4 regions of the Synechococcus sp. A15-62 genome follow, and region 4 is predicted to be linked to each of the others. Evidence: predicted binding sites of a transcription regulator. Region 4 holds the regulator's gene; each other region holds the start of a gene.

Evidence for each region. Region 4 encodes NtcA, which controls nitrogen genes in cyanobacteria. Its sites were predicted from a motif close to GTANCNNNNGNTAC; they were not measured.
Region 1: a site for NtcA is predicted at 1,517-1,530, ahead of SynA1562_RS10235 (DUF4278 domain-containing protein). Genes of this name have one in related genera too.
Region 2: a site for NtcA is predicted at 3,988-4,001, ahead of SynA1562_RS12615 (circularly permuted type 2 ATP-grasp protein). Genes of this name have one in related genera too.
Region 3: a site for NtcA is predicted at 4,039-4,052, ahead of glnA (type I glutamate--ammonia ligase). Genes of this name have one in related genera too.

What each region holds. Positions count from the first base shown of each region.
Region 1 is NZ_CP047950.1:1,785,253-1,791,008, reverse strand. Features, by position in the region: gene msrA (peptide-methionine (S)-S-oxide reductase MsrA) at 1-255, shown strand, start outside; gene SynA1562_RS10250 (hypothetical protein) at 274-429, opposite strand; gene SynA1562_RS10245 (hypothetical protein) at 784-930, opposite strand; gene SynA1562_RS10240 (DUF3104 domain-containing protein) at 1,163-1,453, shown strand; gene SynA1562_RS10235 (DUF4278 domain-containing protein) at 1,611-1,778, shown strand; gene SynA1562_RS10230 (hypothetical protein) at 1,875-2,027, shown strand; gene SynA1562_RS13095 (hypothetical protein) at 2,392-2,574, shown strand; gene SynA1562_RS10225 (hypothetical protein) at 2,575-2,811, opposite strand; gene SynA1562_RS10220 (leucyl aminopeptidase) at 2,808-4,277, opposite strand; gene SynA1562_RS10215 (GIY-YIG nuclease family protein) at 4,333-4,905, opposite strand; gene SynA1562_RS10210 (hypothetical protein) at 4,905-5,474, opposite strand; gene SynA1562_RS10205 (hypothetical protein) at 5,523-5,756, opposite strand, start outside.
Region 2 is NZ_CP047950.1:2,224,112-2,229,867, forward strand. Features, by position in the region: gene asnB (asparagine synthase (glutamine-hydrolyzing)) at 1-933, opposite strand, end outside; gene SynA1562_RS12600 (aspartate carbamoyltransferase) at 943-2,058, opposite strand; gene SynA1562_RS12605 (hypothetical protein) at 2,220-2,369, opposite strand; gene SynA1562_RS12610 (sodium:solute symporter family protein) at 2,366-3,796, opposite strand; gene SynA1562_RS12615 (circularly permuted type 2 ATP-grasp protein) at 4,114-5,589, shown strand; gene SynA1562_RS12620 (alpha-E domain-containing protein) at 5,583-5,756, shown strand, end outside.
Region 3 is NZ_CP047950.1:1,027,190-1,032,945, reverse strand. Features, by position in the region: gene SynA1562_RS05830 (YcjF family protein) at 1-47, shown strand, start outside; gene SynA1562_RS05825 (aminotransferase class V-fold PLP-dependent enzyme) at 169-1,578, opposite strand; gene SynA1562_RS05820 (nucleoside deaminase) at 1,619-2,122, shown strand; gene SynA1562_RS05815 (alanine--glyoxylate aminotransferase family protein) at 2,094-3,290, opposite strand; gene SynA1562_RS05810 (allophycocyanin subunit beta) at 3,387-3,911, opposite strand; gene glnA (type I glutamate--ammonia ligase) at 4,118-5,539, shown strand; gene SynA1562_RS05800 (class I SAM-dependent methyltransferase) at 5,654-5,756, shown strand, end outside.
Region 4 is NZ_CP047950.1:277,901-283,656, forward strand. Features, by position in the region: gene SynA1562_RS01340 (glycoside hydrolase family 38 C-terminal domain-containing protein) at 1-357, shown strand, start outside; gene psbN (photosystem II reaction center protein PsbN) at 345-485, opposite strand; gene psbH (photosystem II reaction center phosphoprotein PsbH) at 570-770, shown strand; gene SynA1562_RS01355 (TatA/E family twin arginine-targeting protein translocase) at 780-1,010, shown strand; gene pth (aminoacyl-tRNA hydrolase) at 1,025-1,642, shown strand; gene SynA1562_RS01365 (DUF3146 family protein) at 1,642-1,899, shown strand; gene SynA1562_RS01370 (resolvase) at 1,877-2,323, opposite strand; gene SynA1562_RS01375 (DUF3084 domain-containing protein) at 2,320-3,471, opposite strand; gene ntcA (global nitrogen regulator NtcA) at 3,499-4,215, opposite strand; gene rph (ribonuclease PH) at 4,274-5,017, opposite strand; gene SynA1562_RS01390 (cob(I)yrinic acid a,c-diamide adenosyltransferase) at 5,163-5,756, shown strand, end outside.

The sequences.
Region 1 (5,756 bases), 790 kb from region 4:
GCCGATGTCGATCAGGCTGAGGCTGCCGAGGCCAGTGCGCAGGCGGCGGCCAGCGAGCTCGGACAACCACGGTCTGCCTTGAAGGTGGAGCTCAGGCAGGCAGCTCGCTTCTGGCCGGCCGAGGGCTACCACCAGAACTATGCCGAGAACAACGCTGTCAAATACAACTTCTACCGGTTCAGCTGTGGTCGTGACCGCAGGCTCGACAGCGTCTGGGGCGACAACGCTCGCTCCGGTAACAGCTGGGGGAGCTAGCGCTCAGTTCCAGTGGTCTTAAGGCCTCAGCCTGCCGACGCCATAGCCCAGCAACAGGCCAACAGCTCCACCGACGGAACCAGCCGTCAGTTGCATGCGTTGATCCTTGCTCAGTTGGCCTGCGAACACCAGTGATGCGGCAACAGCGACCAGCAGCAGCGCTGTGACCAGCACGGCATCCAGGGATCGGTTGCCTGACTTTCCACTCTGACTACCACCTCGCTTTACGGGTGGTTTCCCTCCGGGCGGTTAGTTCATATCCAGTTCACGCTCAATGCGATTGAGTTCCTGTTCTGCAGGGGATCGGTCCATCGCTCAAGGATGGCAGCCTTAATCTTCCGCAGACCGCCCCCGTAAGCGAGCCCGATCGCTCAGCCAGATGATCACCCGTGTGATCGCCCAGGCGAGGGTGACACCCAACAGGATCGAGAGCAGTGACTCCACAGCACAGCACTTGAGAACATCGGCAGGCGCCGGATGTCCATCAATATGCCGATCTGATCAAGGAATGCGTGAGGACTGTTGCGATCAGTCGCGTGCTTCTGGGTCCTTGTCTTTAGCTGGCTGTGTTGTGGCCTGAGGCTTGGATGCCGCCTTGGCGGCCAGGGAGGCTTCCAGGCGCTGCAGCTGCGCTTCGCGCAGTGCGTTGGAAATGCTGAGGGTGCGGTCAGTCATCGATTGGCGTTCTCGACAGCATCAGGGTCAGGACCATGTGCGATCGAAAGGGGGCCTACAGAACTGAGGACTGTCGAAACCTAGACACCCATCGATCCACGTCCAGGGAGCAAAAGTGCTTACGTCAGAGTCTGGCAACACACCTGAACCCCGGCGCCAGCTCCCATCTTCTGGTTGCCAAACAAGTGTCACCGTGGCTATGAGTACAGGTGTACCAGCTCGAGAGGTGTGCATGTCGGTTGATCACGGCGATCTCGCGGTGAAGGCGGAAGCTCCGTTCCTTCATGTCCGCCCAGGGCACTTCGTGATTGTGGGTGGAGATCACCTTGATCAGGGGGATTGGTGGATGGGGCAAGTGATCTTCTGTGAGGGGAGTGCTCGCCATCCCAGGCTCCCGTCCTTGTTTCAGGTGGCTGACGTGGACACCGGCGTCATCAAGTGGATCAACGCCGATGCGGTCTCTGACGTGATCTGGTCGATGGATGGATGGCCTGCCAGTGCGCCCGTCTGCGAGGAGCGCTGATCGAGGGCTGGCGTGTATCCGCTCGAGCAACGCGGGGCTGGCGGCTGGTCTATAAATGTGTTTGTAGCAACCGCTACAAAACGTTCACCCCTGCTTGCGGGGGCGCAGACGCTCCAAGTCACGGAACGGGGACTTGGGTTTTCTCGAGGAACATCCAATGACGGCACTTCTTTATCGAGGTCACACCTACGAAGCAGCACCATCAGCACCCAAGGTCTGCGTTGAGTTGACCTACCGGCGCGAGCACGACAACACCTGCCGCCAGGAGCTCCTGCGCGAAGGCCAGCGCACCCTCACCTACCGAGGCGTCACCTATACCAAGTAGGTCCCGGCAAGGGTTTGTTATGGGGTGAACGGGTTCGGCGATCACGATTCGCGCGGGATCTCGTCATCGTGGGAAGCAGCCTGTCAGCGCCCTTCGATGGGAACGGACCTCACCGCCATCGTGATTTCCTCGGTGTTTCTCGGGGTGGGATTTGTGATTGCCAAATTCTTCCCCGAAGCGGCGTTGTTGGCGGCGGTGTTCTTGGTGGGGCTGGCAATTCTCAACGTCGGCCTTGTCCTGGTGGGCTGATTGCCAAAAAAAAGGGGGTGTTCCCCTAGGCACCCCCGCGATCGACGCATTGCCCCTTCACCGAAAGAAGCATCCGAAGGATGGCCTGGGCTCCTGAGGCTGGTCGTCGCCATCGCGACAAAACATCCCTGCTGTGAGGGACCCAAGAAAAAAGCGAGAGCTTTCAGATCGCTCTATGGGATTTGAGTGGGCCGTTACTTGATCAAATCTGGTCGAATTCCTTAAGAAACCAACACTCAACCTGTTGAAAAGATTAAGCGCGACAACCTGAATGATTCAGCAAGTTCTCAGTGAACAGACGGGTTTCCGGCCATCGACCAAGCTTCGAGCCACGCTTACGATCTGCTGGTGAGAGGAGGGTTGTATGTATCTGCTGACCATTAAGGATGGTCTTGGCACCCGTCATATCGGTCCCTACGCGTCACCGAAGCACGCGTCAGACGATCTTGATCGTGTGTTGGAAACCTGCTCTGAGCGAGCACGGTGGCAGATCCATGCACTTGAAACCCCGGATCGTTCGCTCGAACTGCAGCCGGTTGCCTCCTGATCAGCTCTGACGTCGTCCCGGGAATCCTCGGGTCAGTCCGCTGTCGATCATCAGGCCAATGCCGGCATTGATGCAGATCAGGCTGAGGGTTCCGTACCAGAACCAGGGGCCTGCGTCCTTGCCCAGCATCTGAACCACCTTCCGGCTCACCGCCTCGCCGAACAGGCAGAGGCCAACCGGGAGCAGTAGCACCCCCAACTGGGCCTTGATGTACCAGCGCACCGGGGAGCGGCTCATGACTGGGCCAGCACCCAGTTCACCAGGGTGCGCACGCCGTAGCCGGTGGCACCAGCGGGATTGACGCCTTTGCCCTTGTCGCTCCAGACCGGCCCGGCGATGTCGATGTGGGCCCAGGCGGTGTCTTTTGCCACGAACTCCTTGAGGAACAGGGCCGCTGTGATCGAACCGCCGGGTCGCGGGCCGGTGTTCTTCATGTCGGCCAGCAACGACTTCAATCCATCCTTGTAGGACTGCCGCAGTGGCATGCGCCAGAGCCCTTCCCCGCCGGTCTGAGCGGCAGCATCGAGGGCCTCTGCCAGATCGTCGTGGTTGGACCACAGTCCGGCCATCTCATCCCCCAGAGCAATGACGCAGGCTCCGGTGAGGGTGGCCAGATCAACCACGGCATCGGGCTTCTGCTCACAGGCGTAGAGCAGGGCATCGGCGAGGGTCAGCCGGCCTTCGGCGTCGGTGTTGTTGATCTCGATCGTCATGCCGTTGGCGGCCTTAACGATGTCGCCGGGGTGGACGGCGGAGCCATTCACCATGTTTTCGCAGGAGGCCACCACCATGTGCACCTCAACGCCGGCTGGCTTGAGTTCGGCGATGCTGCGCATGGCACCAAGCACAGCGGCACTGCCGCCCATGTCGAACTTCATCATGTCGATCTGGGCTGCACCCACCTTGAGGTTGTAACCGCCGGAATCGAAGGTGAGGCCTTTGCCCACCAGGGCAACGCGGCGTTTCACCTCGCCCTCGGGGCGATAGATCAGGTGGATGAACTTGGGCGGCAGATCGGAGCCCTGGCTCACGGCCAGGAAGGCACCCATGCCCTTGGCTTCGCAGTCGCTGCGCTCGAGCACCTTGAGCTCAAGGCCGTGGTCCTTGGCGATGCCAGCAGCCGTGTCGGCGAGGGCGGCCGGGGTGACCACGTTCGGGGGGGCCGCCACCAGCTCCCGGGCCAGTTCCACACCGGCGCAGGTGGCATTCACCGCCTCAAAGCCGCTTTCGGCGGCGGGGTTGAGGTCGATCAGCTCCAGAGCCTCAGGGATCCGGCGCGGGTCCGGCTCCTTGCGGAAGCGCTGGTCTTTGTAGAGGCAGAGCCGCACCGCTTCAGCGCAGATCCGGGCAGCTTCTTGGGCATCGCTTCCCGCCCAGGGCAGTTGCAGGCCCAGGCTGCCTTCACAACCGATGGCGGCTTTGGCGGCCCGGGCGGCGGCACCGCGCAGGCGGTCGGTATCGATGGCGTCGCTCTCGCCCAGACCCAGCACCACCAGCCGTTGCGGTCCCCCACCGAGGGGCGTGATCACCAGTTGGTCCCCGGGCTTGCCTTTGAACTCCTGCTGCTTGAGGGCATCGGTGATGCCGGCAAAGCGTTGTTCCAGGGACGTTGCCGTGGCGTCGACATCGCCCTGGGGCAGTCCCACCGCCAGCACATCGCCGTTCCACTCCTGCAAACCGGCGGAGGACAGGGAGAAGCGCATGGGTGGACGCGTCAACAAAGGATGAGCGTAGCGATCCCGTGCGATGGGTTCGGTCTTAGAGCTCGGCTGTGAAGGGGGTGGCCCAGCGCTGGCGGGTTTCCTTGTTGAACGGAGGCCACCAGCGTTGGATCAGCTGTTGTTCCAGGGCCCGCCGGGCGCGGGTGGCCTTGGGCACATCACAGCTGAAGCGGATGCTCAGCTGGGCGCTGAGCTCACAGCGCTGCAGGGCTTCGCCGTAGGCGGCGAGGTAGGCCTTGCAGTCGTGATCGCCTTTCCAGCGGCGCTCGGCGGCCAGGGTTTCGCCCACATACAGCAGAAGCGGCTGCTCCAGCTGGGCTGGCCTGTCCATCACCAGGTAGATCGCTGCTCCGCGGTGCGACGGCTCCGGCCAGCGCCAGAAACTCATCGCCAGGGGGGTCAGGGCCAGTGGATTGATGGCCGTGGCAGCGTCATCGGGGCTGGCACCGAATAGATCCCCCTGGGCTGCGCCGGCGCTTTCTCCACGGAACAGCGGCGCCTGATGGGCATGCAGCCGCTCTTGCCAGGCGAGCAGCTGCTCCCGTTGCAGGGGCAGGTCGGGCCCGTTGCTGAAGGCCAGCGCGCCGGTGGAGAAGAGATCCCCCTGCATCAGGGCAGCGGCAGGCTGGGCCCGGCACGGCGGCTGCCGAAACTCACTCGGCCGATCAGGGCTTCCACGCTGCTGGCGGGCAGGCAGAGCCGCTCCTGCAGATCGGCCAGATCCTTGAAACCAGCGCGCCGGCGTTCCCGCATCAGGTTGGCCAGCCGTTGTTCCGGCCAGCCGAGCAGGGCCAGCTGATCGTCGCTGGCGTTGTTGAGGTCGAGGGGAGCGGTCTGCGGCTGCGGTGGAGCATCGCCGTGCCACTGGAAGAGCAGATGGGGGCTCCAGAGCCTGGCCAGATCGCTCGGCAGCTCCAGCAGCCGGAACAGATCATCGGCACTGGCGAATTGCACCCCACCCCGCTGCAGGCGCACCAGCAGATCGGCTGTGTCCCGGCTGCAGCCGGGCAGCTGCAGCCACTGATCGCGGCTGGCCCGGTTCACATCCATCACCCAGGCCGGCGGCTCGGGCGCGATCGGTTCAGGCTGCGGCAACGCCGGCTGGGGTGTTGCTGGCAGCTGCCCTGTGGCCTGCAGCACCCGCCTGGCCAGGGGATCCAACCAGTGGCTGCGGGGCATGCTGCTCAGCCGAGATGGGCCGACCTTAACGAGGGTGCAGGGGCCGCGTCAGCGCAGCTGGCGCACAAGCTCCTCACACCCCCCCTGTTCGTCGATGTATTGGCGCATCAGATCGTCGTAGCCGGGAGCGCTTTTCACCTCGTTCCGGTTGGCGTCGCTCACTCCTTTGCTGATTAGAAACCGGGTGGCGATGTCTTGGACCTTGGCGGCCTTCATTTGTTCGGTTTCGACCAGGCAGCGGGCATTGGCCTCAGCGATGGTTACCAAAGCTGTGGTGCGCTC
Region 2 (5,756 bases), 350 kb from region 4:
CGGCGACTCGTCATAGCGCGCGTCATCGAAGCCGATCGTGAACGCCTTCACCGGTGCCTGGCTCACCGCTGAGGCCAAGCCGAGGATCGAACAGCTGTCGATGCCGCCGGAGAGGTAACAACCCACCGGCACATCGGCCACCATGCGCAGCTCAACGGCTTCCAGCAACGCCGCACGGACGGCAGCGATGTGCTCTGCCTCAGTCCGGTTGGGGTCCCGATTGTCCTTGCGCGGAAAGTCGACGTCCCAGTAGGTGGTCTCCGACACCTCCAGATGCCCATTCACCCGTTGCACCTTCAGCACATGGCCGGGCTTCACCTGATGCACCCCTGCAAAGGCTGTGGTGCCGGGAACCATGGTCTGCATCAACTGGTGAAACAGACCCTCCGAGGTGAAGCGTCGCTCCACCGCCGGATGGGCAAACAGCACCTTCAATTCGGAACCGAACACCAGACCCTCCGGCGTCATCGCCCAGTACTGCGGTTTGATGCCGAAGCGATCCCGCACCAGGTAAAGGCAGTCTTCAGCCCGATCAAACAAGGCGAAGGCGAACTCACCGCGCAACAAAGGCAGAGTCGCCTCCAAGCCCTGGCGTTGGTACAGCCGCAACAAGATCTCGGAATCGCTCTTGCTGCTGAAGCGCACCCCCTGGGCGGTGAGGTCAGCCCGAATCCGCTGGAAGTCGTAGAACTCACCGTTATGAGCCATCAGCACCTCACCGTCATCGGTGAGGAAGGGCTGCCGCGCCCGTGACTCATTCAGGTCAATGATCGAAAGGCGGGCATGGCAGAAGCCGACGCCAGCCTGATCGAGCACCTCAACGCCAAAGCCATCGGGCCCGCGATGGGCCTGAATCGCCGCCATGTTGACCAGCAGCTGGCGGTCCACCGTCTGTTGACGGTCTGCGTTGAAAACACCTCCGATTCCGCACATCAGCCCGCCTCAGATCACATCCATCACGCGTTCGGCCCGATCCACCATGCAGGTGAGCAGGGCCATCCGCAGGAACACGGCTCCCCTGGCCTGGCTGAAATACCAGTTGTGGGGCGTGTCATCCAGGCAGGTGCTGAGTTCCGCTCCCCGCGCCAAGGGATGGAGCACGATCGCTTCCGGTTTGAACGGCATGTCGCGGGTGAGGCGGAATCCTCCGCCGTGTACTTCATAGGAGTCGCCGACCCAGGCAATGGCATTGATGTAAACGACATCCAAGTCGGGCACTTCAGCCTGAAGATCCGTGCTGGAGCGCACCTTCATCCCACAAGCTTCAAGCTCCTCCAACTGTCCTGGGTCGAACAGCGGCTGATCCGGCTCCAACTCGGGGGAGTGAATCACCACCACCTCGTCCACGGTCTGCGGGAATTTGGCCAGGATCCTCAACAGGGAGCGAACCGTTCGCATCCGCGAAGGGATTCCGACAATCCCAATGCGAATCCGATCAGCGGGTGCCACTTCAGCTTCAGCAAGCTTGGGGCGCCACTTGAAGATCGTGTATAGATCGGCCATCGCCTGGGTGGGATGCTCATCGATCCCATTTCCAGCGTTGATGATCGGGATCCGAAGGGTGGACGTCATCGCGTAAACGGCACCGGGATCGCTGTCCCGAAGCACCACACAATCGCCGTAGTTGTTGAACATATGGGCGACATCTTCGAGAGACTCGCCCTTGGCGATCCCTGTGGTGGCCCTGTCGGTGATGTTGATGGAAGTACCGCCGAGTCGGTGCCAAGCACTGTCAAAAGACAGCCGCGTGCGCGTGCTCGGTTCGTAAAACGCGTTGATCAGAATCTTGCCGGTGAGCGGCGTGTTGTGACGGCAATAGCGATCTGGATTGCTCTCAAATTTCGCCGCCAGCCGAAACACCTGCAACAAAACCTCGGGGCGAAACGGTTGGATCGACACCACGTGCTGATCCACCAAATCCTTCAAAGGCTCAACGTCTTCAGCGATGGCAGCCAGCAGCTCCTGGGGTTGGTTCTGCCCGTAGACATCGGGCCCCATCGGCTCAAACCGAATCTGAACCGAAGACGCGTCCACAACTGCTGTTTTGGCCTGTGCCATAGCGGAATCGGATCAACACTCTGTTTGCCAAACCGAGTGCTAAAGCCAGGAACTACATCTTTCACCGGTAACAACAACCACACTGCTGCGTCCACGAAGAAGCAGCTTCTTAAGCAAAGATCCGGAAAGGATTGTGCTGGGGTGGACGGCTAAAGGAGACATCACCAAACCCGGCCATTGCGCCATTCCACCCACCAGATCAGCAGCAACACGAGCACCGACAGCACCAGGGCGAACTGACTGGCCACCAGCAAAAACTGAAAGCCAGACAGACCAACAAGGCCGGCCATCAAAGGAAGCGTTTGGATCATCCCTCCTCCTGCAACAAGGTGAAGTCGAAGCGTTCCGGCCAGAACCGACTGCCCATCAGCATCACAATCGCCGACACGGCCGCCGAAAACACAGCAGCGCAGTAAGGCGCGATCAGCACATAGGCGAGCAGGCCCACAACGCTGCCGGCGAGCATGGCCGCAATGGCAGCCTTACGGTTGGCTGTACGCCAGTACAAACCGCAGGCCACAGGCCAGACCGTGGATGCCACCAGGGCACCGGTGAAAAACAGCACCGACGCAAGCGAATCCAGCCGTGGCCAGGACAGCGCCAGGGTGACGACGGCCAGTCCCACCACCATCAGCCGCGCCGCCTGCTTGAGCTGCAGGTCGCTGGCCTGAGGCCGCAACAGGCGGAAGTACACATCCTCCGCCAACAGATCGGCGGTGGATGCAAGCAGCGAATCGAGGGTGGAGGTGAGTGAGGCAAACACCACCACAAACACCAGGGCCGCGCCGCCGGCCCCGAGCAGATCGGCTGCCATCACGGGAAACACCATGTTCACCTGCTCGAGGGGCAACTCACGGGCCAGGGCCACCAGGCCAATGGAGCCCGTCACCATCGGCACGCTCATCCAGGCGATGCCCCCCAAGACAAAAGAGGTCATCACGACCGAGCGCCGACTGGCGAAAACACGGGACCACCAGATGTTGTTGTGAAAGACCTCGCCCATCGAAAAGAGGGCGGAATTCCAGGCGATCAACAAGCCCGCCGGCAGCAGCAGATCAAGCCGATCGGGATGCCGGGCCACCAAAGAGGCATGCACCTCAGGCATCGGGAATTGACGGAAGGCGAGCACCGCCACCACCGCCAGCAGCACCATGATCAACAGCGACTGGATGAAATCGGTGCCGATCACGGCCCGCATCCCGCCGAACAGGGTGTAGACGGTGGCGACACCGATCACCAACACCATTCCCACGTGGTAATCAAAGCCTGAAAGCGCCTGCAGCAGCAGGCCAGCACCCATCGCCTGGGTCATCAGAAAGCCCAGGGTGTAGATCGCGGTGATCACCATGAACACCCACCAGGCCAGACGCCCGTAGCGCAGGCGAATGAAGTCCCCGCTGGTGCGCCCGTTGGGCATCAACTGCTTGATCCGCGAGGCCAGGGGGGCGAACAGAATCAGGCCAAGCCCGGCCAGGGCATAGCTGAACATGCCCCAGAGGCCGGTTTTGTAGCCGAATTCAGGGGCGAGCAGGGTGGTGTTGCCGGTGACCCAGGAGGCCATCAACGTGGCCGTGCTCAGGGCAAGCCCGATGTTGCGCCCCGCCAGCATGTAGTCATCAGCATTGCCTTGACCGCGCCGGCCCCAGGCAATACCCAGCGCCACCCAGAGAACAGAGAACAGCACCACCAACGCCCAGGCGATCCCTGGCTGAAGGAAGGGAACCGAGTCAGCGGACATCCGTCGACCCCCTGCGGTTCCAATACAGGTGTCCGCGCAGAATCATCACCACCGTCGCCGCAGTCACAACGGCACCAAGGGCAAAGATCAGACGCGCCCAGAGCAATTCATCCAAGGCGAAGAGCGTTTGAACTCCAGAAACAGATAAGCAAAGGAGGCACCCTGCCCTTGGCCCCATGGCCTCGATTCAGGTGCCTACGGATACCCAAACAACAGGTGACCAGCGTCCTCTTGCCTGAAATTGCGGAATGTGTAGCAACCACCACCCGAAGTGGAGTGGGGCGACGCCTTGGATAGGTCTGGCTTGTGCGATCAGGATGTTCACCGACTACAAACCGACGGTCGGCTTCGACGAATATTTCTGCGGTGAAACGGCCACACCACGCGCCGATCTGGCCCCACTACTCGCATCACTGGGGCAGATGGGATTGCCCGAGCTCAACCGCAGCCATGCCTCAGCCAGCCAGCTGCTGCGTCGCCTCGGCGCCACCTTCCGCCTCAACGATTCCGGGCTCAAAGGCAGCGAACGAATTCTCCCCTTCGATCCCTTGCCTCGGCTGATCGGCCGCAGCGACTGGATCACCCTGGAGAAGGGACTGCTGCAACGCCTGGAAGCCATCGACTGCTTCCTCGCTGACATCTATGGCCCCCAGCAGATCCTCAACGACGGTGTGATCCCACGGGAAGACGTGGAAAGTTCCTCCGGTTGGCGACCTCAGATGCAGGGCATCAGCCTGCCCCTCAACCGCTGGTGCCACATCTCCGGGCTCGACCTGATCCGCGACGGCAAGGGCACCTGGCGGGTGCTGGAAGACAACCTGCGCTGTCCTTCAGGGGTGGCCTACTTCCTCGAGAACCGTCGGGTGATGAAACGGTTGTTCTCTGGCCTGTTCGAAGGACGTGCCGTTCAACCGATCGACGACTATCCCTCCCATCTGCTGCGCACCCTTCAAGACCTGGCGCCCTGGAGTGACACCCCCCGCGTGGCGATCCTGACGCCCGGGGTGTTCAACAGCGCCTATTTCGAACACAGCTATCTGGCCCAAGAAATGGGCATTCACCTGGTTGAGGGGCGCGATCTGGTGTGCGAAGGCGGACGGGTGTGGATGCGCAGCACCAATGGCCTGGAACCCGTGGATGTGATCTACCGCCGCATCGACGATGATTTTCTTGATCCCACCGTGTTCCGTAAGGACTCGATGCTGGGGGTGCCGGGCCTGATCGAGGTGCTAAGGCAAGGACGGGTCGCCATCGCCAACGCCCCTGGCACCGGCATCGCCGACGACAAGCTGATCTATGCCCACGTGCCGGCGATGATCCGCTACTACCTCGATGAGGAGCCGATCATCGAGAACGTTCCCACCTACCTCTGTGCCCGGCCAGACGATCAGCGCTACGTGCTCGAACACCTCGAGCAACTGGTGGTGAAGTCGGTGGCGGAAGCCGGCGGCTACGGAATGCTGATCGGCCCCCAGGCCAGCCGATCGGAGCTGGCGGACTTCGACACGAAGATCCGTGCGAATCCCCGCAACTTCATCGCGCAGCCCACGCTGCAACTCTCCACAGTGCCGTCCCTCAGTGACGGAGAGCTCTACCCCTGCCACGTGGATCTGCGCCCCTATGTGCTGCGCGGCGCAAGCAGCTGGGTGAGTCCAGGGGGGCTGACGCGCGTGGCCCTCAAGCGTGGCTCGCTGGTGGTGAATTCGTCCCAGGGCGGCGGCTGCAAGGACACCTGGATCGTCGACGATCAAACGATGGCAGCACCGCAAGCCCAGGAGGCTGTGCCGTGCTGAGCCGCGTTGCCGATTCGCTCTACTGGATCAACCGCTATCTGGAACGCGCCGAAAACATCTCGCGCTTTCTGGAAGTGAGTGAAGCGATGGCATTGGACTGTCCTCCGGGCAGCGCCGAACCGTGGCTGCCGCTGGTGGAGGTGACGGGGGATCGCCACCGCTTCGAT
Region 3 (5,756 bases), 750 kb from region 4:
CTCAGCAGGAGGGGGAAGCATCGGCCCCCGGGCATCCAGAACGGTGATCAGGAGCAGATAGAGCACACCAATCGCCACGGAGATCGCCCCGGTGACGATGGCAACCCAGCGTGAACCCTGCTGCTGTTCCGGCATGGGAGCGTCTCAAACGATGGCGATTTTGAACGATCAGGCTGGAACCAACGATTGATTCAGTCGTTCCGACAAGTCGCTGAGGTGCTGAGCCGTGGTGTGGGGGTTTCCAAAAACCGCCTTGAGGCAGAAACGATCCCCGTAGAAGGGTCGCGACAGCATGTAGCCGTGAGACAGCAGCATTTGCCGGGTGTCTTCACTCCAACGGCCGGCTGCAGCAACCTCCCCGTGTCTGGGATGGAAGGCCAGCAGGTGCAGGTCACCCGCCAACAAAGTGAACTTCTCTGGATCCAAGTGGGCTGCGAAGGCGGTTCGCCGTTGCAACGCGCTGCTGAGCGTCGCATCGATGCCTGCCTCGCCCAACTGACGCAGACCCAGCCAAAGCTTGAGGATCTCCGCAGGTCGGGTGCCCTGCAAGCCGATCTCCCCGCCGTGATCCATCCCCTTGGGCGCCTCCATGTAGGGCAATCCTGTGGAAAAGGCCTGACGGAGACGGGTTCGATCCCGCAGCAACAGCAGGGATGACGCCTTGGTGATGCCCAGCAATTTCTGAGGATTCAGCGTGATCGAATCGGCCAGTTCCATGCCATCCATCAGCGAAGAGTGGGTGGAACTCAGTGCGAAAACACCTCCGATGGCGGCATCTACATGCAGCCAGACCTCGGCATCACGGCAGAGGGTTGCCAGATCCGAGAGAGGATCGATGGCTCCGCGCACCGTGGTGCCGGCCGTGGCCACCACCGCCAGACACGGCCGCCCCTCCGCTTCCAGGGACCTCAAACGCTCGGCCAAAGCCTCGAGGCAAAGGCCTCCGTCTGTGGCCACGGGAAGCGTCTGGAGCGCATCGTCCGCCAGCCCCATCACCTTTGCGGCCTTGTTGATCGAGACGTGGGCGTCTTGACTGCACAGCAGCACAGGATCCCGATGGGTGGACCCCAACGCCGCCCGTGCCGCCACCAAGGCCATGAGATTGCTCAGGGTCCCGCCGCTGGCCAGCACCCCTCCGGAACCGGAGGGCAAGCCAATCCTGTGGCAGAACCAACGGCAGAGGTCATGTTCCAGGCCGGTCAGACCAGGCGAAAGCTCCTCGGCAAGAAGGTTGTTGTTGAGACCTGCACAGACCAATTCCGCCGCGATGGACGCTGTAAGCGGGGGCGGATCAAGATGGGCCAGAGCACCGGGATGGGACGGCTGATACGCCCCGTCCATCACCTGCTGAAGGTCGCTAAGCAGCGATTCAACGCTGGCCCCCTGAGCCCCCGGGGCCACGTCAGGCAAGGGGCGCATGACGGGGACCGGGCTTGATCGATCAGCGGAGCCGATCCAACGGCAGAGCAGATCTGAACTGCGATGCAGGAAGTCCATCAGCACCGGGTCTGTAGCCGAGGGGATGGCGAACGGAGCAAGCCGATCCGGTGGGTGCTGAGACTCGGAACAGGCTTGCAACGGAGACCCGTGAACTGCAGTGATCTTCGCGTCTCGTGGGATGGTGCTCAAAGGACAACGTTGGACAGCGGTGGATCAGCGGGTTGAGATCACGCGCTGGATGGACGTCCTGCTCCAGCGTGCGGAGGAGGCTGGATTGGAAGGAGAGGTGCCGGTGGCCGCTGTGATCCTGGATGGACAGGGGCGAGCCATCGGCCATGGACGCAACCGTCGCCAGAACAACAGGGATCCCCTCGGGCATGCCGAACTGGTGGCCTTGCAACAGGCAGCGATCGTTCAGAACGACTGGAGATTCAACAACTGCACCCTGATCGTCACCCTCGAACCCTGCCCCATGTGTGCGGGTGCCTTGGTGCAGGCCCGTATGGGAACAGTGGTGTTTGCGGCGTCAGATCCCAAGCGCGGTGGTCTGGGGGGGAGCCTTGATCTCTCCACCCATGCCAGTGCCCATCACCACATGAAGGTGATTCAGGGCGTGCGCGGGCCGGAGGCGAGGGAGCAGCTGGAGCGCTGGTTCAGGCAGCGGCGGCGACGGAACCGCTGAAGCGAGGCAGCTCTGTCTCAAACAGGTTGAGCAGACGGTTCACGTTTTCAGGGCTGGAGTTGTATCCCATCAGGCCAATCCGCCAGATTTTGCCGGCCAGGGTGCCGAGTCCACCACCTACTTCAATGCCGTGGTTGTTGAGCAGGTGCTGGCTGAAGGCCTTGCCATCCACACCGTCAGGAATGCGAACCGTGGTGAGGGTGGGGAGTCGGCGCTCGGCCGGCACGTGCATCGAAAGGCCCAGACTTTCTAGCCCGTTCCAGAGCATCTCAGCATTGCTGCGATGGCGTGCCCAGGCCTGGTCGAGACCTTCTTCAGCCAACAGCCGCAGGGCCTCACGCATGCCGAAGTTCATGTTAACCGGCGCGGTGTGGTGGTAGACGCGGTCACTGCCCCAGTACTGGTTCAGCAAGGAGACGTCCAGATACCAGTTGGGAACCTTGCCCTGACGCGCTGTCATCTTGGCTTCGGCACGGGGACCCATGGTGAAGGGTCCGAGACCTGGAGGGCAGCTCAGGCCCTTCTGGCTGCAGCTGTAGGCGAGATCGACTTTCCACTCATCGATGTAGAGCGGCACACCCCCCAGAGAGGTGACGGTGTCGAGCAGCAGAAGGCAATCATGCTTCCGGCAGAGGTCGCCGATGCCCTCCACGGGTTGACAGACACCCGTTGAGGTTTCGGCATGAACCATCGCCAGGATGGCCGGTTTGTGCTCAATCAGGGCAGCTTCCAGCTCATCGAGAGAAAACCACTCACCCCAGGGCTTCTCAATGGTTTTCACCTCAGCGCGGTAGCGGCCGGCCATGTCAGCCAGACGCAGACCGAAGTACCCCTTCACCGCCACCAGAACGGTGTCTCCAGGCTCGACGGTGTTGGCGATGGTTGCCTCCATGGCAGCACTGCCGGTGCCGCTCATAGGAAGTGTGAGGCGGTTGTCGGTCTGCCAGGCGTAACGCAGCAGTTCCTGCACCTCACCCATCAGATCCACATAGAGAGGATCAAGGTGACCAATCGGAGTTCTCGACAGAGCCTTCAGAACCGTTGGATGGGCGTTGGAGGGGCCTGGTCCAAGCAGGAGGCGGTCGGGTGTGCCGATCGGTGCAAAGGCTTTGCGGTGACGATCGTCAACGGGAAGGAGTGAGTTCGTCGTCGCCAAAGCCCTGATCATTGGTTCGAAGTGTTGAGCCTACGCAGTCACGCCCCATTGGAGGGGTGGGAATGGGTCGATTGCAATCTGTTCAAATCCTGCGCTCAACCTTCAGGCTCAGCGCTGACGCACGTTGGTTTCGCCGAGCCCCTTGGCCAGGTGGTCAAACGGCTGAAGAACGGTGGCGAGCTGATCGGACGCAGCGCCGTTGGCCATAAGCATCTCGGCAACAACTTCTCCGAGCAGAACGATGCTGCGGACCGTTGGGCCGGTGGGAACCCCGAGGCTCTTGTAGGTGTCGTCGAGCCCGTTCAGCACACGCTCATTGAGGATCGTGGAGTCACCGGCCACCAGGGCGTAGCTGGCGTAACGCAGGAAATAGTCCATATCCCGCAGGCAGGCGGCGAGCCGGCGGGTTGTGTAGGCGTTGCCACCGGGCAGCAGCAGGTCGGGTTCATCCCGGAACAGGCGCTGGCTGGCCTCACGCACAATCTCGGCGGAGGAACCGTTGATCAGCTCAACGGCCTGAATCCGCAGCGTGGATTCATCCAGATACGCATTGATGCTGTCGATCGCCGGACGATCGAAATAACGACCCAGTTGGTCGTAGCGACCGATCAGACCGCTGATTGCATCGCGCATGTCCCTGAATCTCCAGAGGATCCCCAGCGGAAGCTAACACCGTTGAGGCGGGCAGATCCTTTGGCATGCCTGCATTTCAGCCAAGTTGACAGAAACGGTTACGCAGCCACCCTCTGGCGCCTGAAACGTACCTCTTGATACAAAATGGTGTCTTGTGGCTATATACGGTCACATCACTGCACAATTCAGTCGAGCAGTCCTTTCTTATGTCGAAATCCCCCCAGGACGTCCTGCGCCAAATCAAGGACGAAGGCATCGAACTGATCGACCTCAAATTCACCGATCTGCACGGCAAGTGGCAGCACCTGACGGTCTGCACCGATCTTCTGGAGGAAGAATCCTTCACTGAGGGCCTTGCTTTTGACGGCTCATCCATCCGCGGCTGGAAGGGCATCCAGGCCTCCGACATGGCCATGGTGCCGGACGCAAATACGGCCTGGGTGGATCCCTTCTACCGGCACAAAACCCTGAGCATGATCTGCTCGATTCAGGAGCCACGCACTGGCCAGCCCTACGAGCGCTGCCCCCGTGCCCTGGCCCAGCGGGCTCTGAATCACCTGGCCAGCACCGGTCTGGCCGACATGGCCTTCTTTGGCCCTGAGCCCGAGTTCTTCCTCTTCGACGACGTCCGCTACAACTCGGCTGAAGGTGGCTCCTTCTACAGCGTTGACACCATCGAAGCAGCCTGGAACACCGGACGGATCGAGGAAGGCGGCAACCTCGCTTACAAGATTCAAGAGAAGGAGGGCTACTTCCCCGTAGCTCCCAACGACACCGCTCAGGACATCCGCTCCGAGATGCTCCTACTGATGGGTCAGCTGGGCATCCCCACGGAGAAGCACCACCACGAGGTGGCCGGCGCGGGCCAGCACGAACTCGGCATGAAATTTGCTGAGCTGATCCAGGCCGCCGACAACGTGATGACGTACAAGTACGTCGTGCGCAACGTGGCCAAGAAATACGGCAAGACAGCCACCTTCATGCCCAAGCCGGTCTTCAACGACAACGGCACCGGTATGCACGTGCACCAGAGCCTCTGGAAGGGCGGACAGCCCCTGTTCTTCGGCGAAGGCACCTACGCGAACCTTTCGCAGACGGCCCGCTGGTACATCGGCGGCATTCTCAAGCACGCCCCCGCCTTCCTGGCCTTCACCAACCCCACCACAAACAGCTACAAGCGTCTGGTGCCCGGCTTCGAAGCCCCGGTGAACCTCGTCTACTCCGAGGGCAACCGCTCGGCCGCCGTGCGGATCCCGCTCACTGGCCCGAGCCCGAAGGCCAAGCGCCTCGAGTTCCGTTCCGGCGACGCCCTCGCCAACCCCTATCTGGCCTTCAGCGCCATGATGATGGCCGGTCTGGACGGAATCAAGAACCAGATCGATCCAGGCGATGGCGAAGACCGCGACCTGTTTGAACTTCCGGCTGAAGAGCTCTCGAAGATCGCAACGGTTCCTGCATCACTCAACGGTGCCCTGGAAGCGCTGAATGCTGATCGCGGCTTCCTCACCGCTGGCGGCGTGTTCAGCGACGACTTCATCGACAACTGGATCGACCTGAAGTACGAGGAGGTGCAGCAGCTGCGCCAGCGGCCGCACCCCCACGAATTCACCATGTACTACGACGCCTGATCAGCGCCCGTACATCCCAAGACCCGCCTCTTTGGAGGCGGGTTTTTTTGTGGACTGCTGGCCACGCGATTGCGCGCCTCATTCGTTGGAATGGTGCTGTTGTCTGAATCTGCGATGGCGTCATCGCCCCTGAGCAAGCTTGCGTACCAAACGCTTCAGCAAGGCAAAAGCATCGCGGGCCTGGCCCACAAGGAGCTGAGCACCAAGCTGATGGAGC
Region 4 (5,756 bases):
AGCGCTGATCAGGGCTGGCATCGCCAGCGTATGGCCCTCATGCCCTTCTCCGGCTCATGGAGTGAGGCCGGTGTGCCGCAGGCGGCCATTGCCTTTCGCGAGCCCGGGTGGTGCTCGGCGTTGCCGGCGGAGCTGCGTCAGTGGTTCCCCTCGCTGCCGCTTCAACTCACGCCGGTGGCATTGGAGCGCCGTGCCGACGTTTGCCTGCTGAAGCTGCTGAATGCGGGATCAGCGCGTTGTCGCTGGACCCCTGGAGCGGACTGGAGTGTCCGCAGGGATGTCGATTCAAATGCCGCTGATGCCGTGGTGATCGCCCCGGGAGAACTCGTCTCCCTGGTGGTGGATCAGTCCTCGTGATCGTCGAACGGGTCGTCGAGTGCTTTGGATGGGGGCCCAAAGGCCTGGTACACGCCAAATCCGGTGAGTCCGAACAAGACTGCGAGCACGCCAATGGCGACGGACAGGGCTGGGGACGACGTTTCCATCACATCTCTCGACAGGATCAACCCCGAACCGGAGTCGGCCCCTACAGTATCGAGACTTCAAACCACCCGAGACCCGGCGTCGCCATGGCACAACGCACCCGTCTGGGAGACCTTCTCCGCCCACTGAACTCCGAGTACGGCAAGGTGGTTCCCGGTTGGGGCACCACTCCCGTGATGGGCATCTTCATGGTGCTGTTCCTGGTGTTTCTGCTGGTGATTCTTCAGCTGTACAACAAGTCCCTCATCCTCGAGGGCATCAACGTGAACTGGAACGGCCTCGGCTGATCTGCACCCATGAACATCTTCGGCGTCGGTCTCCCCGAAATGGCGGTTATCGGCGCCGTTGCCCTGTTGGTCTTCGGTCCGAAACGTCTGCCGGAACTTGGCCGGACTCTTGGAAAAACCCTGAAGGGCTTCCAGTCCGCATCCAAGGAATTTGAACGCGAAATCAACAAAGCCATGGCTGAACCGGAGATGTCCGGCGATGCTGCGAAGTCTGTCGAAGAACTTCCCCCCAGCGACTGAGTCGTCCCAGCGGTATGACCACTGATTTGAAGCTGGTGGTGGGACTGGGTAATCCGGGTGCGAAATATGCCGGCACTCGCCATAACGTCGGCTTTATGGCCCTCGAGCTTTTGGGCGAGCGCTCTGGATTTAGCTTTCGTCAGCAAGCCAAGTTGCACGGTCTTGCAGCAGACACAGGGGTGGGTGAGCAGCGGCTGCGCTTGCTGATGCCCCAGACCTACATGAATGACAGCGGTCGCGCGATTCGTGCGGCCCTCGATTGGTTTGGCCTGGAGCCCCACCAACTGCTGGTGCTGGTGGACGACATGGACCTTCCGCTTGGTCGTTTGCGGTTGCGGGCCCAGGGCAGCGCCGGTGGGCACAACGGCTTGCGCAGCACCATTCAGCATCTCGGGACTCAGGCGTTCCCAAGGCTGCGGATCGGCATTGGTGCGCCGGCTGAGAATCCTGCTGAACGTCGTGCGCGAACGGTGTCCCATGTTCTTGGTCCGTTCAGCAAGGTGGAGCAACCCTGCGTCAGTGCAGTTCTTGATGCTGTTCTGGACGGGATTCAACGTCTTCAGCGCCAGAGCTTTGAGCGCGCTGGAACCTGGATCAACGGTTTTCGCTACGACTTGGAGCCGGTCGACTGATGCCGGCTCTCCCGGCGACAACGGCCCATTTGCGGGTGCTTCGCCAGTGTTTTCAAGCCAAATGCGTGGAGGGTGAAGTCTCTGCCGGAGGTTTTGAGTGGCAGTTTTCCTGGGCCTTTGATCGCGGCGAACTGGTGGTGGAGCCGTCCCTGGGACGTGCCTTGATCGAGGATGCTCTGCGGCGGTTTCTGGTGCGTTCCGATTACAGGCTGGAACCGGGGGGTGACTACACCTTCATGGTTCGGGCCAGGTTCTGAGCGAGAACGTGGGGGCCGGCTCCGGCCATCTCAGGCGGCACTGCAGGTGCTCCTCAAGCATCACCAAAGCTGCAACAGCATCCAGATCCACCGGTGGAATGCGCAGCCCTGCCGGCAGCATCCTTCGCCAACCCCGCGCTGGCCACAGCGTCCAGTAACGCTGTCTTGCCCTCAGGGTTGTTCCCTGCTCCGGAACCACGGTGAGATTGCCCAGCCGTTCCAGTCGCTTGATCCAGGCTCGGCTTCCCGTGCCATCGCCGATCAGGATGCGGTCGAGAGCTCCGTCTTGATTCCACTGCTCCAGCCAGGGTTCCACGGCCTCCGGGGCCAGCACATGCCCTTCGCGCACAAGGCCGAGCTGAAGATCGGCCAGCACTAGACCACATTTGCAGCGGCCTGGATCGAGAACGGCCACCCGTTTCATGGGGAGGCCTGAATGGTGACGACGACAGGATCGGCGCTGTCGCTGACCCCTGCGGAAATCACCTCCAGGACAACGCTTTGGCTGGGGCCTTCCATCAGGGTCTGGGTCAGTTGGGAGAGGGCTGATCCATCGAACTGAAGCCCCTCGGTCAGGGATCCACGCCGCTGCACCTCGGCATAGGCCGAGGCCAGGAGAAGGTTCATTCGTGTACGAATGCCCTCTGGCGTGCGGTCATTCGGTTGAAGCGTGGTTGTGGCCAGCACATCTCCACGTTGGGCCACCGGCCGGTTGGGACGCACCTCGGGGAAGGCGTACACCGCCGTTTCACCCCGTAGCACATTGGTGGCGGAGCGCAGCGAGATCACCCAGGTTTCCGGTTTGCGGATGATGTTTTGCAGGCGTTCTACGTCGCTGCGAGGAACGCGGATCAACTGGCGTTCGGGCGCTTCGCCAGGCCTCACTTTCCCGTAGGCGTTGAGATTGGCCTCCTGCAACAGCCTGTCGACGGCTTGTTTGGCCTGGTCCGGAGCCTCGAGTCGAACCGTTGCTCTCGCCAAGGTCTGGCCGCTGCTGATCACCACCGATCCACGCCTCAGGGCGACCAGATTGCGTTCCAGTTGTTTGAGTTCCTGCTCCCCGGCACGGATACGGCTGCGAACGCTGTTGAGTTCGGCTTCCGTGCGTTGAATGTCCGCATCGCGGGAGGCGATGTCCTGGCTGAGGCGCTCACGTTCAGCTACAAGTTGGGCCCGCTCGTTCTGAAGAGGAGCCAGTTCAAGGCGCAGGGTGTTGGCCCGCTGCTGCGCTTGCTTTAGCTCAATGGCGATCCGCCTGGTTTCCGTTTGGGTCTTGTCCCGTTCGCGCTCGGCTGCCTTGAGCTGTCGCCGGCTGTCCTGGAGCTTCTCCTGCAGGGCATCCAGCTCAAACAGGCCCACCCGCAGCTGTCGGCTCACTAGCAGCATCAGGCCAAGTGAAAGCGCACTGATCAGGCTGCCGGTCAGAACCGTGATCAGAACGGCGGTGCGCCTTGGGCGCATCTTGAACAAACTCAGTCGCGCCTTGCCAACGCGGCTACCCAGACGATCACCCAGGGTCGACAGCACGCCCCCGAGCACCAGCAGAACCAGAATCAGTGCCCAGCCGCTCATGGCTGCACGTGTGGGGCGATGGCCGGACTAGCTGAAGCGTTTGGCCAGAGCGATCGGATCCAGAACGGTGATTTTCTTGCGGTCAATCTGAACCAGACCGGATTGACGCAAGTCTCCCAGCAGACGCGTGATTGTGACGCGTGTTGAGCCAATTGCTTCAGCGATGGCTTGATGGGACAGGCGCAGGTCGATGGTGATGCCCAGCTCATCCGCCACGCCGAAATCCCTGCACAGCACCAGCAGGAAGCTCACCAGCCGGGACGACATGTCCCGATGGGTGAGGGTTTCAATCATCGTTTCGGTCTGCAGAATCCGACTGGAGAGACCCTGCAGCAGGCGCAGTCCAACGCTGGTGTCGGCTTCGATGGCGGCCTTCACGGAGGTCGCCGGTGCCGTCACCATCTCGACCCTGGTGAAGGCCACAGCGTGGTAAAAGCGATCAGACCGTTGGCCGGTCAGCAGTGACAGCACACCGAAGAGGCTGTTTTCGCGGAGCAGGGCCACGGTGATTTCCTCCCCCGACTCGTAGACGCGGGACAGACGAACGGCCCCCCGGCGGATCAGATACACCCGTTCTGCGGGATCCCCAGGGAAGAAAATGGTCTTGTTGCGATCCACCAGTTCAGTGCTGGCGCCATCGAGATCTCGGATGATCTCCAGGAGAGAACGGTTGGCCGGTTCTGCGCTGGGAGATGGAGCCACCATCTGCGGGGCGTATCGGCTGAAACCTCGGCTACTGGTCATGACAACCCCCTGGTGAAGCGAAATTACGGACCCGGCGGTGGCCGCCATGTAGCGGTTATTACGTAACTCTGCTGTGCTCGGTGAAGGCTTGGCGTTGTTCCTGCATCAGGGATGACAATCCCGGCTCCGCCAAATCCAGCAGCTCATTGAGCTGGCTGCGGCTGAAGGGTGCTCCCTCCGCAGTTCCCTGGATTTCCAAAAGACGGCCATCGCCGGCCTGCACAACGTTCAAGTCCACCTCGGCTCGGCTGTCTTCGCTGTAGTCCAGATCCAGCAAGGCCTGGCCATCCACCAAGCCCACGGAGACGGCCGCCACCTGATCGACAAGCGGCGATTGCTCCAGCACTCCCTTTTCCACCAGCGATCGGCAGGCCTGGTCCAGGGCGAGCCAAGCCCCGGTGATCGAGGCCGTCCGGGTGCCGGCGTCCGCCTGGATCACGTCGCAGTCGATCAGCAAGGTGCGCTCCCCCAGGCGTTCCATGTCGATCACGGCGCGCAGGCTGCGCCCGATCAACCGCTGAATCTCCTGGGTGCGACCCGAGAGTTTCATCAGCTCCCGTGATTGCCGCTGTGGGGTGGACCCGGGCAGCAACCGGTATTCGGCGCTGAGCCATCCCAGCCCTTCTCCCTTCCGCCAGCGGGGAACCTTGTCCTCCAAGCAGACGCTGCAGAGCACAGCGGTTCGGCCCGTGTGAACCACCAGGGAGCTCAGGGCAAACCCCATGGGATTCCAAGTCACCGAGAACGGTCGCAACTGCTCTGGGCGACGGCCATCAGTGCGGTGTTCAGGGGATTGGCTCATCGGTGGTGTGCAGTTCGTCAAGCCTCGCAGGCGGTTGGTTCTTGCCCTGTCCAAACACCATGGGTGGTGTCAATCCCCTTGTGGAATGTGATCTCGCCGCTACATTCAAGGTCTCGCCGGGGGTACCCGGGCAGATGCTTCCGTGATGACCACAAGCCTCGCCAATCCCCAAGCGCTCCAGAACTCCCTGGATCAGGATCAGCAGGCTTTGCAGCGGGCGGGCCTCAGGCCCGTAGCACCTGTATCTGATCCGCCACCCCTGCATCTGGTGGCCCCCGAAGGACAGCTTCAAGTGCATACGGCGCCCTACCGAGGCAGTTTCGCCAGTGTTCTGAGTCAGGCCATGCGTGCTGCCGGCTTGGGCAGTCGTGTTCTGATCAGTCAGTTCCTCAAAGGGGGCGTTCAGCAGGGACCGGCCGGACGGGTGCAGCTCTGCGGAGGTCTTGTCTGGCTCCGTCCGGAAGTGCCCCTCTGCCTCTCCTCACCGGGGCATCCCGGTGGCGCCGAGGCGGTGGCTGCGGTTTGGTCCATCTGTCGCCAGCACCTGATTCAGGGAGATCTCGATCAGCTGGTTCTGGATGAAATCGGCCTCGCCGTGGCCTTCGGATACCTGGATGAGGCGGATGTGATTGCAGCCCTTGAGCAGCGGCCCGCTTCGATGGATGTGATCATCACTGGACCTGCAATCCCCGCCGGTGTGGTGGAGATGGCAGATCAAGTCACGGAGTTGCGCCGAGGT